DNA from 2 places in the Massilia putida genome. Region 2 is predicted to be linked to the other one. Evidence: predicted binding sites of a transcription regulator. Region 2 holds the regulator's gene; the other holds the start of a gene.
What was found. Region 2 encodes sigma-54, which starts transcription at its own class of promoters, with help from an activator protein. Its sites were predicted from a motif close to TGGCANGNAANCTGCTTT; they were not measured.

Region 1: a site for sigma-54 is predicted at 1,650-1,667, ahead of prpB (methylisocitrate lyase). Genes of this name have one in related genera too.

What each region holds. Positions count from the first base shown of each region.
Region 1 covers NZ_CP019037.1:183,787-188,208, reverse strand. Annotated here, with positions in the region: gene prpC (bifunctional 2-methylcitrate synthase/citrate synthase) at 1-705, opposite strand, end outside; gene prpB (methylisocitrate lyase) at 702-1,607, opposite strand; gene BVG12_RS01225 (diguanylate cyclase domain-containing protein) at 1,844-3,232, opposite strand; gene BVG12_RS35595 (methyl-accepting chemotaxis protein) at 3,372-4,422, opposite strand, start outside.
Region 2 covers NZ_CP019038.1:4,519,611-4,524,032, reverse strand. Annotated here, with positions in the region: gene BVG12_RS22300 (enoyl-CoA hydratase/isomerase family protein) at 1-871, opposite strand, end outside; gene hpf (ribosome hibernation-promoting factor, HPF/YfiA family) at 1,099-1,458, opposite strand; gene BVG12_RS22290 (RNA polymerase factor sigma-54) at 1,529-3,028, opposite strand; gene lptB (LPS export ABC transporter ATP-binding protein) at 3,031-3,825, opposite strand; gene lptA (lipopolysaccharide transport periplasmic protein LptA) at 3,822-4,400, opposite strand.

The DNA.
Region 1 (4,422 bases), on a different replicon from region 2:
GTTGGCGCCGCCATGCTTCGGACCGCGCAGCGCGCCGATCGCGCCCGTGATCGCCGAATAGATGTCGGACCCGGTGCCGGCGATGACGCGGCCGGTAAAGGTCGACGCGTTGAACTCGTGTTCCGCGTACAGGATCAGCGACGTGTGCATCGCTTGCACCCATTCCTCCGACGGCTTCGTGCCGTGCAGCAGGTGCAGGAAGTGGCCGCCGATCGAATCGTCGTCCGTTTCGACATCGATGCGCTTGCCGTTGTGGCTGTAGTGGTACCAGTACAGCAGCATCGAGCCGAACGACGCCATCAGGCGGTCGGCGATGTCGCGCGCGCCGGCGATGTTGTGGTCCTCTTTTTCCGGCAGCACGCAGCCCAGCACCGACACACCCGTGCGCATCACGTCCATCGGATGCGCGCCGGCCGGCAGCGCTTCCAGCGCGGCTTTTACCGCGTGCGGCAGGCCGCGCAGCGATTTCAGCCTGGCCTTGTAGCCGCGCAGCTCCGCCTCGTTCGGCAGCTTGCCGTGCACGAGCAGGTAGGCGATTTCCTCGAACTCGCTGTTGCCGGCGACGTCCAGGATGTCATAGCCGCGGTAGTGCAGGTCGTTGCCGGAGCGGCCCACCGAGCACAGCGCGGTATTGCCGGCGGCGACGCCGGACAGCGCCACGGATTTCTTCGGTTTGAAGGTAGCGCCCTCTTGTGCTTCACTCATTTCTTGGTCTCCTGTGTAGATTTGTTCTGGGCGAACAGCGCGTCGAGCTTCTGTTCGTAGCGGTGGTAATCGATGCGCTCGTACAGTTCGGCGCGGGTCTGCATGGTGTCGACGACATTCTTCTGCGTGCCGTCGCGGCGGATGGCCTCGTAGACGTTTTCCGCGGCCTTGTTCATCGCGCGGAACGCGGACAGCGGGTACAGCACGATGTCGACGTCGGCGCCGCGCAGCTCGTCCACGGTGAACAGCGGCGTCGAACCGAATTCCGTGATGTTGGCAAGGATGGGCACCTTCACCGCCTTCTTGAATTGCGCGTACATCTCCAGGCTCGTGATAGCTTCCGGGAAGATCATGTCGGCGCCCGCCTCCACGCACGCGACCGCGCGCTCGACGGCTTTATCGAGACCCTCGACGGCCAGCGCGTCAGTGCGCGCCATGATGACGAAGTTGTCGTCCGTGCGCGCGTCGACGGCGGCCTTCACGCGGTCGACCATTTCTCCCTGGCTGACGATCTCCTTGCCCGGACGGTGGCCGCAGCGCTTGGCGCCGACCTGGTCCTCGATATGGCAGGCGCCCGCGCCGGCCTTGATCAGCGAACGGACGGTGCGCGCGACGTTGAACGCGGACGAACCGAAACCGGTGTCGATGTCGACGAGCAGCGGCAGGTCGCACACGTCGGTGATGCGGCGCACGTCGATCAGCACGTCTTCGAGCCCGGAAATGCCGAGGTCCGGCAGGCCCAGCGACCCGGCCGCGACACCGCCGCCGGACAGATAGATGGCGCGATAGCCGGCCCGCTTGGCCAGCAGCGCGTGGTTGGCGTTGATGGCGCCGATGACCTGCAACGGGTGTTCTTCCTGAACGGCCTGCCGGAACGCGGCGCCTGCGGAATATTGGAACATTGCTTACCTTTCGCACGGTTTCAGAGTTGAATTCACTGCTCAACTGCAAACGCCGTGCCAAGGTTCAATAATTCACTGTTTTTTCCTTTAATTCAGTAACTTAATCATACTGGCCAGCTATGGGTGCCGATCCCGCGCCCACGGAATGAAACATATTTTGTTTCAGACTGTGCAACTCGAACTGAAACATGCGACACTGGCGCTACGTGAAACGACAGCATGAAACACACAGCGATTTACGCCGGGATGTGCCCATGCTCCTTGGACGAGGCTGTGCCGTCGTAAGGTTTGAGCCGGTAGGTCGCGCGCCCCTCCCGCTTGGCCTGGTAGAGCGCGATGTCGGCGCACTCGAGCAGATCGGCCGTGACGATGCGGGCACCTGCGGCGAACGCCAACCCGATGCTCGAACTGACCCGCAGCGCGCCACTGGACAACATGAATGGGGGCTTCATCGCTTCGACAATCTTGGCGCCCACGATGCCGAGCATGGCGCTGTCGCTGACGTCTTCCAGCACGATCAGGAATTCATCGCCGCCGAGGCGGGCGACGACGTCGGTCTGGCGCACACAGCTCAGCAGGCGCCTGCTGAATTCGCGCAGCACCTGGTCGCCCACTGCGTGGCCGAGGGTATCGTTGATCTGCTTGAAATAATCGATGTCCAGGAAAGCGACGCCCATCGGACGACCGTTGCGGCTGCTGCGCCGTGCAGCCTCTTCCAGTTTTTCGTCGAGATGGAGGCGGTTCGGGAGGCCTGTGAGCGCATCGAAGCGCGCCATGTTGGCGAGCTCCTGCTGCGCCTGCTTCAGATGGGTCACATCGGTACTGAGAAGATAGAGACCGGCGACCTGGCCCGTCCCATCGGTCTCGGGTATGAAGTTCAGTTGCAGCCAGCGATCGTTCCGACCGGGTGTCGGTTGCAGTTCGAACTCGACCCGTTCCCCGGCCAGCGCACGCGACAGGAACGGCTTGACGACCTCGGCACGGCTGGGATCGGTGACATCGATCACGTCCATCAGGCTGCGTCCGACCAGATCATCCGGGCGCATCCCGGTCCATTCGGTAAACGTCGCATTGCAGAACTCGAAATGCAGTTCGCGATCCACGTAGGCGATCAGGACCGGCAGGTTATCGGTGATCACGCGCAGGCGTTGTTCGCCGGCGGCGTGGCGCAGCTCGATCGCCCTGCGTTCGGTCACATCCTGCCATATCGAGAATACGCTGAGCAGCTTGCCGTGCGGATCGATTTCAGGAACGAAATTGCAGGCATAGTAGCGCTGGATCCCGTCGACCGCGACCGCGAATTCGAACGTGAAGCCTTCTCCCGTGAGCGCCTGGTCGAAATGCGTTTTCAGCGCTCCATATGTCTGTGCTGACAGGGCTGTCGATATGTGACGCCCCAGCAACTCCTCGTAGCTGAGAATCAAGCGCGCTCGCATTGCGGCGTTGGCGAACAAGACATTCCCGTGCGGATCGAACTGGCAGATTAGCGCCGGCAAATTATCGGTGATTGCCAGCAAACCGGCATCGCGCACATTCACTTCCGGCGCGCCCGTATCACCAGCCACGCCGGACCACAGCCACCGCGCCAGCGCGCGTCGCGATCGGGCAAACAGTCCAAGTTCCATTTCCACATTCCCTCGTACAAGCCGGCTGCTGTACTGAAACAATCGTGGGCCGATTATAGGGTCGGGATGCGGGATATACGATCTTTAGGACAATTTTTGTAGTCTGTAGGCAACGCTATGCACGCCAACTAATTATTTTTTATGCAATATTACCCGCGACTTTATCGAATGCGACCGCCATACGTTCGGGATGATGGCGCTTGGACCGGGGCATTGCATGGTCGAGCTTGAACTGCGCCAGCGCCAACGATAGCTGGCCAGTTTGCTCGGTCAGCGATTCCGCGGCCGCCGATGCTTCCTCGACCAGCGCCGAGTTCTGTTGCGTCATCTGGTCCATGTCGTCGATCGCGCGGCCGATCTGTTCGATGCCCTCGGCCTGGCACTGTCCCGCAACACTGATCTCGGCCATGATGTCGTGCACCTTGCGGACCGAGGCGACGATCTGTTCCATCGTGGCGCCCGCTTCATCGACGAGCGCGGTGCCGGCGTTGACCTTGGCGACGGAATCGCCGATGAGTTCCTTGATTTCCTTGGCGGCGGCGGCGCTGCGCTGGGCCAGCGTACGCACTTCGCCCGCGACGACGGCGAAGCCGCGTCCCTGTTCGCCCGCGCGTGCTGCTTCCACCGCCGCGTTCAATGCCAGGATGTTCGTCTGGAAGGCAATGCCATCGATCACGGTGATGATGTCGACGATCTTCCTGGCAGACGTGTTGATCGCGCCCATGGTGGCGACGACGTTGCCCACCACCTCGCCACCCCGGGTGGCGATGCCCGTCGCGGATACCACCAGCTGATTGGCCTGACTGGCATTGGCGGCGTTGGCACGCACGGTGTCCGTCAGGGATTCCATGGCGCGCGCCGTGTTTTCAAGGCGTCCAGCCTGCGATTCCGTGCGGCTGGCCAGGTCGGCGTTGCCGCTGGCGATCTCGGCGCTGGCCGTGGCGATGGTCTCGGCCGACGTCTTGATGCCGGAGACCATCGTCGCCAGGCGCGTGCGCATTTCCTGCAGCGCGGCCAGCAGGCTGTGGTCGTCGCCCTTCTCGAGGCGGATGTCCATCGACAGGTCGCCGGCCGCAACAAACCGCGTGATCTCGCGTGCGTATTCCGGTTCGCCGCCCAGCTGTTGCCAGATGGTGCGGATCACGAACCACGACACGCCGATCAGGGTGGCGATCACGATCGACGCCGTG
Region 2 (4,422 bases):
CCACGCCGAGGCTTGCGCCGCGCACGAGCATCTCGCGCGTCACGGACATCATCAGCGGCGAGCGCTGGCGCATCGTGGCCAGCGTCTTGTGCGCGAACGGGCTCGCATCGGTTTCCAGCGATGCCATCACGGCCGCGACGGAGTCCGCGCCGAAGTGGCGGTCGATCGCCTCGCGCTGCGCTGCCAGCTCGCCGGCGTCGGGCGCGAACGGCGCGGCAAACGCGCGGATCGCGCCCGGCAGTTCCGCGCCTGGCGTCGACTCGATCAGCGCGCGCAGCGCGTCCAGTTGGGCGGCCGGTACGAACACGTCGGCCAGGCCGACGTAGATGGCGTCCGCGGCGCCGATGGTCACGCCCGTCACGCCAAGGTAGTGGCCTAGGCGGCCCGGCGCATGCGACAGGAAGTGGCTGCCGCCCACGTCCGGAAACAGGCCGATGTTCACCTCGGGCATGGCGATCTTCGAGCGCTCCGTCACGATGCGCAGGCCGCAATCCGGCCCGCCCTGGGCGATGCCCATGCCGCCGCCCATCACCACGCCATCCATCAGCGCGATATACGGCTTCGGGTAAAAGTGGATCAGGTGGTTGAGCGCGTATTCCTCGGTGAAGAAATCTTCCAGCAGCGGACTGCCCGTCTGCGGCGTGGCTTTGCCGGCCTCATGGAAGAAGCGGATGTCGCCGCCGGCGCACAAGGCTTTCTCGCTCGTGCTGGCGATGACGACGGCGTCGATGCCGGCATGTTCGCGCCAGGCGAGCAGCGTCGCAGTGAGTGCGCGGACCATGTCCAGCGACAGCGAGTTCAGCGCTTTCGGTCGGTCCAGGGTGATGATGCCCGTGCGGTTGGCGATCCGCGTCAGTACGTGTTCGGTCATGTCTCTTCGGCGCGTCGAAAAACCTGCTGCGCGTTGCACTGTCGTTCCGCGATGCTCGCTGTACTCGTCGTACAGCTGCGCTTCTCAAACAACATTGCTGCCGCTCGCGACGGTTTTGCGAGGCTCCTCCTTGTTATTGAAATAATCAGAGATACATTGTAGCGCCCATAAAAACGAAAAGGGCGCCAATGCGCCCTTCGTTCCTCGGTGCTGCGGCTGGCGTGGTATCACGCCGCGACGGCAGCTTCCTCTCCTCCTTCGGACATGCGCTTGATGCACGCGTTGTCATGATCCTTGAGCATTTGCTTGTACTTGACGACCTGACGGTCGAGGCGGTCCATCAGCATGTCGATCGCGGCATATAAATCGTGCGCGGCACTGGCGACATGGACGATCTTGCCCGCGACACGCAGGTTGATCTCCGCTTTCTGGCGTTTTTCTTTCTCGGTGAGATTGTCGATGCAGAGGATGACGTGGGAATCGATCACTTGATCGAAATGGCGGGTGATGCGTTCGAGCTTGTTCTGTACGTATTCTCGGATGGCTGGAGTTACATCGAGATGATGTCCGCTGATTGTGAGATTCATACACACTCCTTTGAAGATGCGTTGCCGTGCGCGCATCAAGCGCAAATGGCAACGTTGTTGCAAGAGTTTGCTACAAGGATTTGCGGAGGCTGACGGGTGGAATCTTCAGCGCCTCACGGTACTTCGCGACCGTGCGCCGCGCGATCACCATTCCCTGTTCCCCTAGCATCTCCGCGATCTTGCTGTCGGATAAGGGATTCTTGGGGTCTTCTGCTCCTGTCAGTTGTACGATGAGGGCCCGTATTGCCGTCGACGATGCTTCGCCTCCCGCTTCGGTGGCAACGTGACTCCCGAAGAAATACTTCAACTCGAACATGCCGTGCGGGGTCAGCATATATTTCTGAGTTGTGACTCGAGAAATTGTGCTCTCGTGTAGACCTAGTGTATCAGCTATCTCACGTAAAACAAGGGGCCGCATCGCGACTGCGCCATGCGAGAAAAAGTTGCGCTGGCGATCCACAATAGCCTGGGCCACGCGCAGGATCGTGTCGAAGCGCTGCCGCATATTCTTGATGAGCCACTTGGCTTCCTGCAACTGTGCACCCAGCTGTGTTTCTGATTTCCCCTGCTTCATCAGCGAGGCGTACAGGCTGTTCACGCGCAGGCGCGGCATCACTTCCGGATTCAGCTGCACGCTCCAGCCGTCCTTGGCGCGGCGCACGATCACGTCGGGCACGACGAAGTCCGACACATCCGAGGCGAACGCCGCGCCCGGATGGGGGTTGCACTGGCGGATGACGGCCTGGGCTTCGCGCAGGTCTTCGTCGTCGCAATCGAGCGCCTTTTTGAGCTTGTTGAATTCACGCTGCGCGAACCACGTCAGGTATTTTTCGACGATGACGAGCGCCATGCGCCGCGTGACGAGCGGCACGCCGGGCATGCGGCGGATCTGCAGGGCCAGGCATTCGGCCGCGCTGCGCGCACCCACGCCGGGCGGGTCCATGCTTTGCACGAGGGCGAGCGCCATGCGCAATTCCTCGAACTCGATCTCCAGTTCGGCCGGCAGGCGCGCGTGGATGTCTTCCAGCGGCTCTTCCAGATAACCGTTGTCGTCCAGCGCATCGACGACGAGTTCCACGAGCGCGCAGTCGCGCGGCGCGCAGCACGTCAGGCGCACCTGCTCCATCAGGTGCTCGCGCAGCGTGACGGGACTCGCTTCCAGTTGCGGGCGGCCGTCTTCATCGTCGCCGCCGCTGCCGCTGCGGCCGTACTCGCCCCAGTCCTCGCCGGCTTCGCTGCCGCCGCCTTCGCCGCTGTCGCCACCCGCTTCGCCGTTCTCGCCATTGCCATGCTCGGCGGGCGCGCCGCCCTCCTCGCCCGAGCCCTGCGCGGCCGGCGCCTCACCGGCCTGCGTCGATGCCGGCGCGCTGTTGATGGCGCCGTCGGCCAGCAGGCGCACCGACCGGTCGAGCGGATCGTCGAGCCGTTCGAGCAAGGGGTTCTCGCTCAAGACCTGCTCGATTTCCTGGTGCAGCTCCAGAGTCGACAGCTGCAACAGCCGGATCGATTGCTGGAGTTGGGGCGTCAGTGCAAGGTGCTGTGAAGTCTTGAGTTGCAGCGTCTGTTTCATGACTACATTCGGAAGTGTTCGCCCAGGTAAACGCGGCGCACCGATTCATTGGCGATGATGTCGTCGGGTCGGCCGGATGCCAGCACCGCCCCCTGGTTGATGATGTAGGCGCGGTCGCAGATGCCGAGCGTCTCGCGCACATTATGGTCCGTGATCAGCACGCCGATGCCGCGCTCCTTCAGGAAGCGCACGATACGTTGGATCTCGATGACGGCAATTGGATCCACGCCGGCGAACGGTTCGTCCAGCAGCACGAAGCGCGGATTGGTCGCGAGGGCGCGCGCGATCTCCACGCGGCGGCGCTCGCCGCCCGACAGCGACAGGGCCGGGCTCTCGCGCAACTTTTCGATCTGCAGCTCGGTCAGCAGCTCGTCGAGGCGTTCGGCGATGCGCGTCTTGGTCAGCGGCTTGCCGTTCTCGCGCTGCAATTCCAGCACGGCGCGGATGTTCTCTTCGACCGTCAGCTTGCGGAACACCGACGCTTCCTGCGGCAGGTACGACAGGCCCAGCAGCGCGCGCCGGTGGATCGGCAGGCGCATGATGTCGGTGCCGTTGATGTCGATGCTGCCGGCGTCCGACGGCACCAGGCCCACGATCATGTAGAACGACGTCGTCTTGCCCGCGCCGTTCGGCCCCAGCAGGCCGACGACTTCGCCGCACGCGACCTGCAGCGACACGTCGCGCACCACGAGGCGCTTGCCGTAGCTCTTCTGCAGGCCCTTGACGACCAGCGTGCTGCCGCCGCATTCGACCGGCGGAACCTCGGTGCGTACGTCCATCGTGCGGGCCTCCGTCATTGCTTGCCCGCCGGTGCCGGGGCGGCCGCCGGGGTCGCCTGCGCCGGCGCACGGTGCGGCTGCAGCGTGATGCTGCCGCGGCCATTGCCCGGCTTGTCGGCGCCGGTGGCGTCGTTGCGGCCGACCAGCACCTCTTTGCGGTTGTCGTAGGAGATGAATTTGCTGTCCATTTCCTGCGTGACCTTCTGGCCCTCGAGCTGGCGGATCATCGCTTTCGAGAACAGCTTGACGAGGTCGTTGCGCTCGTCGTATTCGATGCGCTGGGCGCGGCCTTCGTCCCACAGGTCGGGGCCGCCATCGCGCTTCTGGCGGAAGGTCGCGAGCTTGCCCGGCTCGGCCGTCAGGATGAACGTGTGGTAGCCGTCCGGCGATTCCTTGACCTCGGCGCGGTCCGACTTGAGGATCATGGTGCCGCGCGTGATGATCACGTTGCCGGTGGCGACATAGTTCTGCGTCACCTGGTCGACGTTGGCCTTGTCGTACTGGATGTTGATCGGCTTGAGCGCGTCCGCCCTCTCGGCCGAAGCAGCCAGCGGCACCAGCAGGAAGATGGCGGCGGCGAGTATTTTTTTCATTCGGTTGTCCTCTCTATTGGCC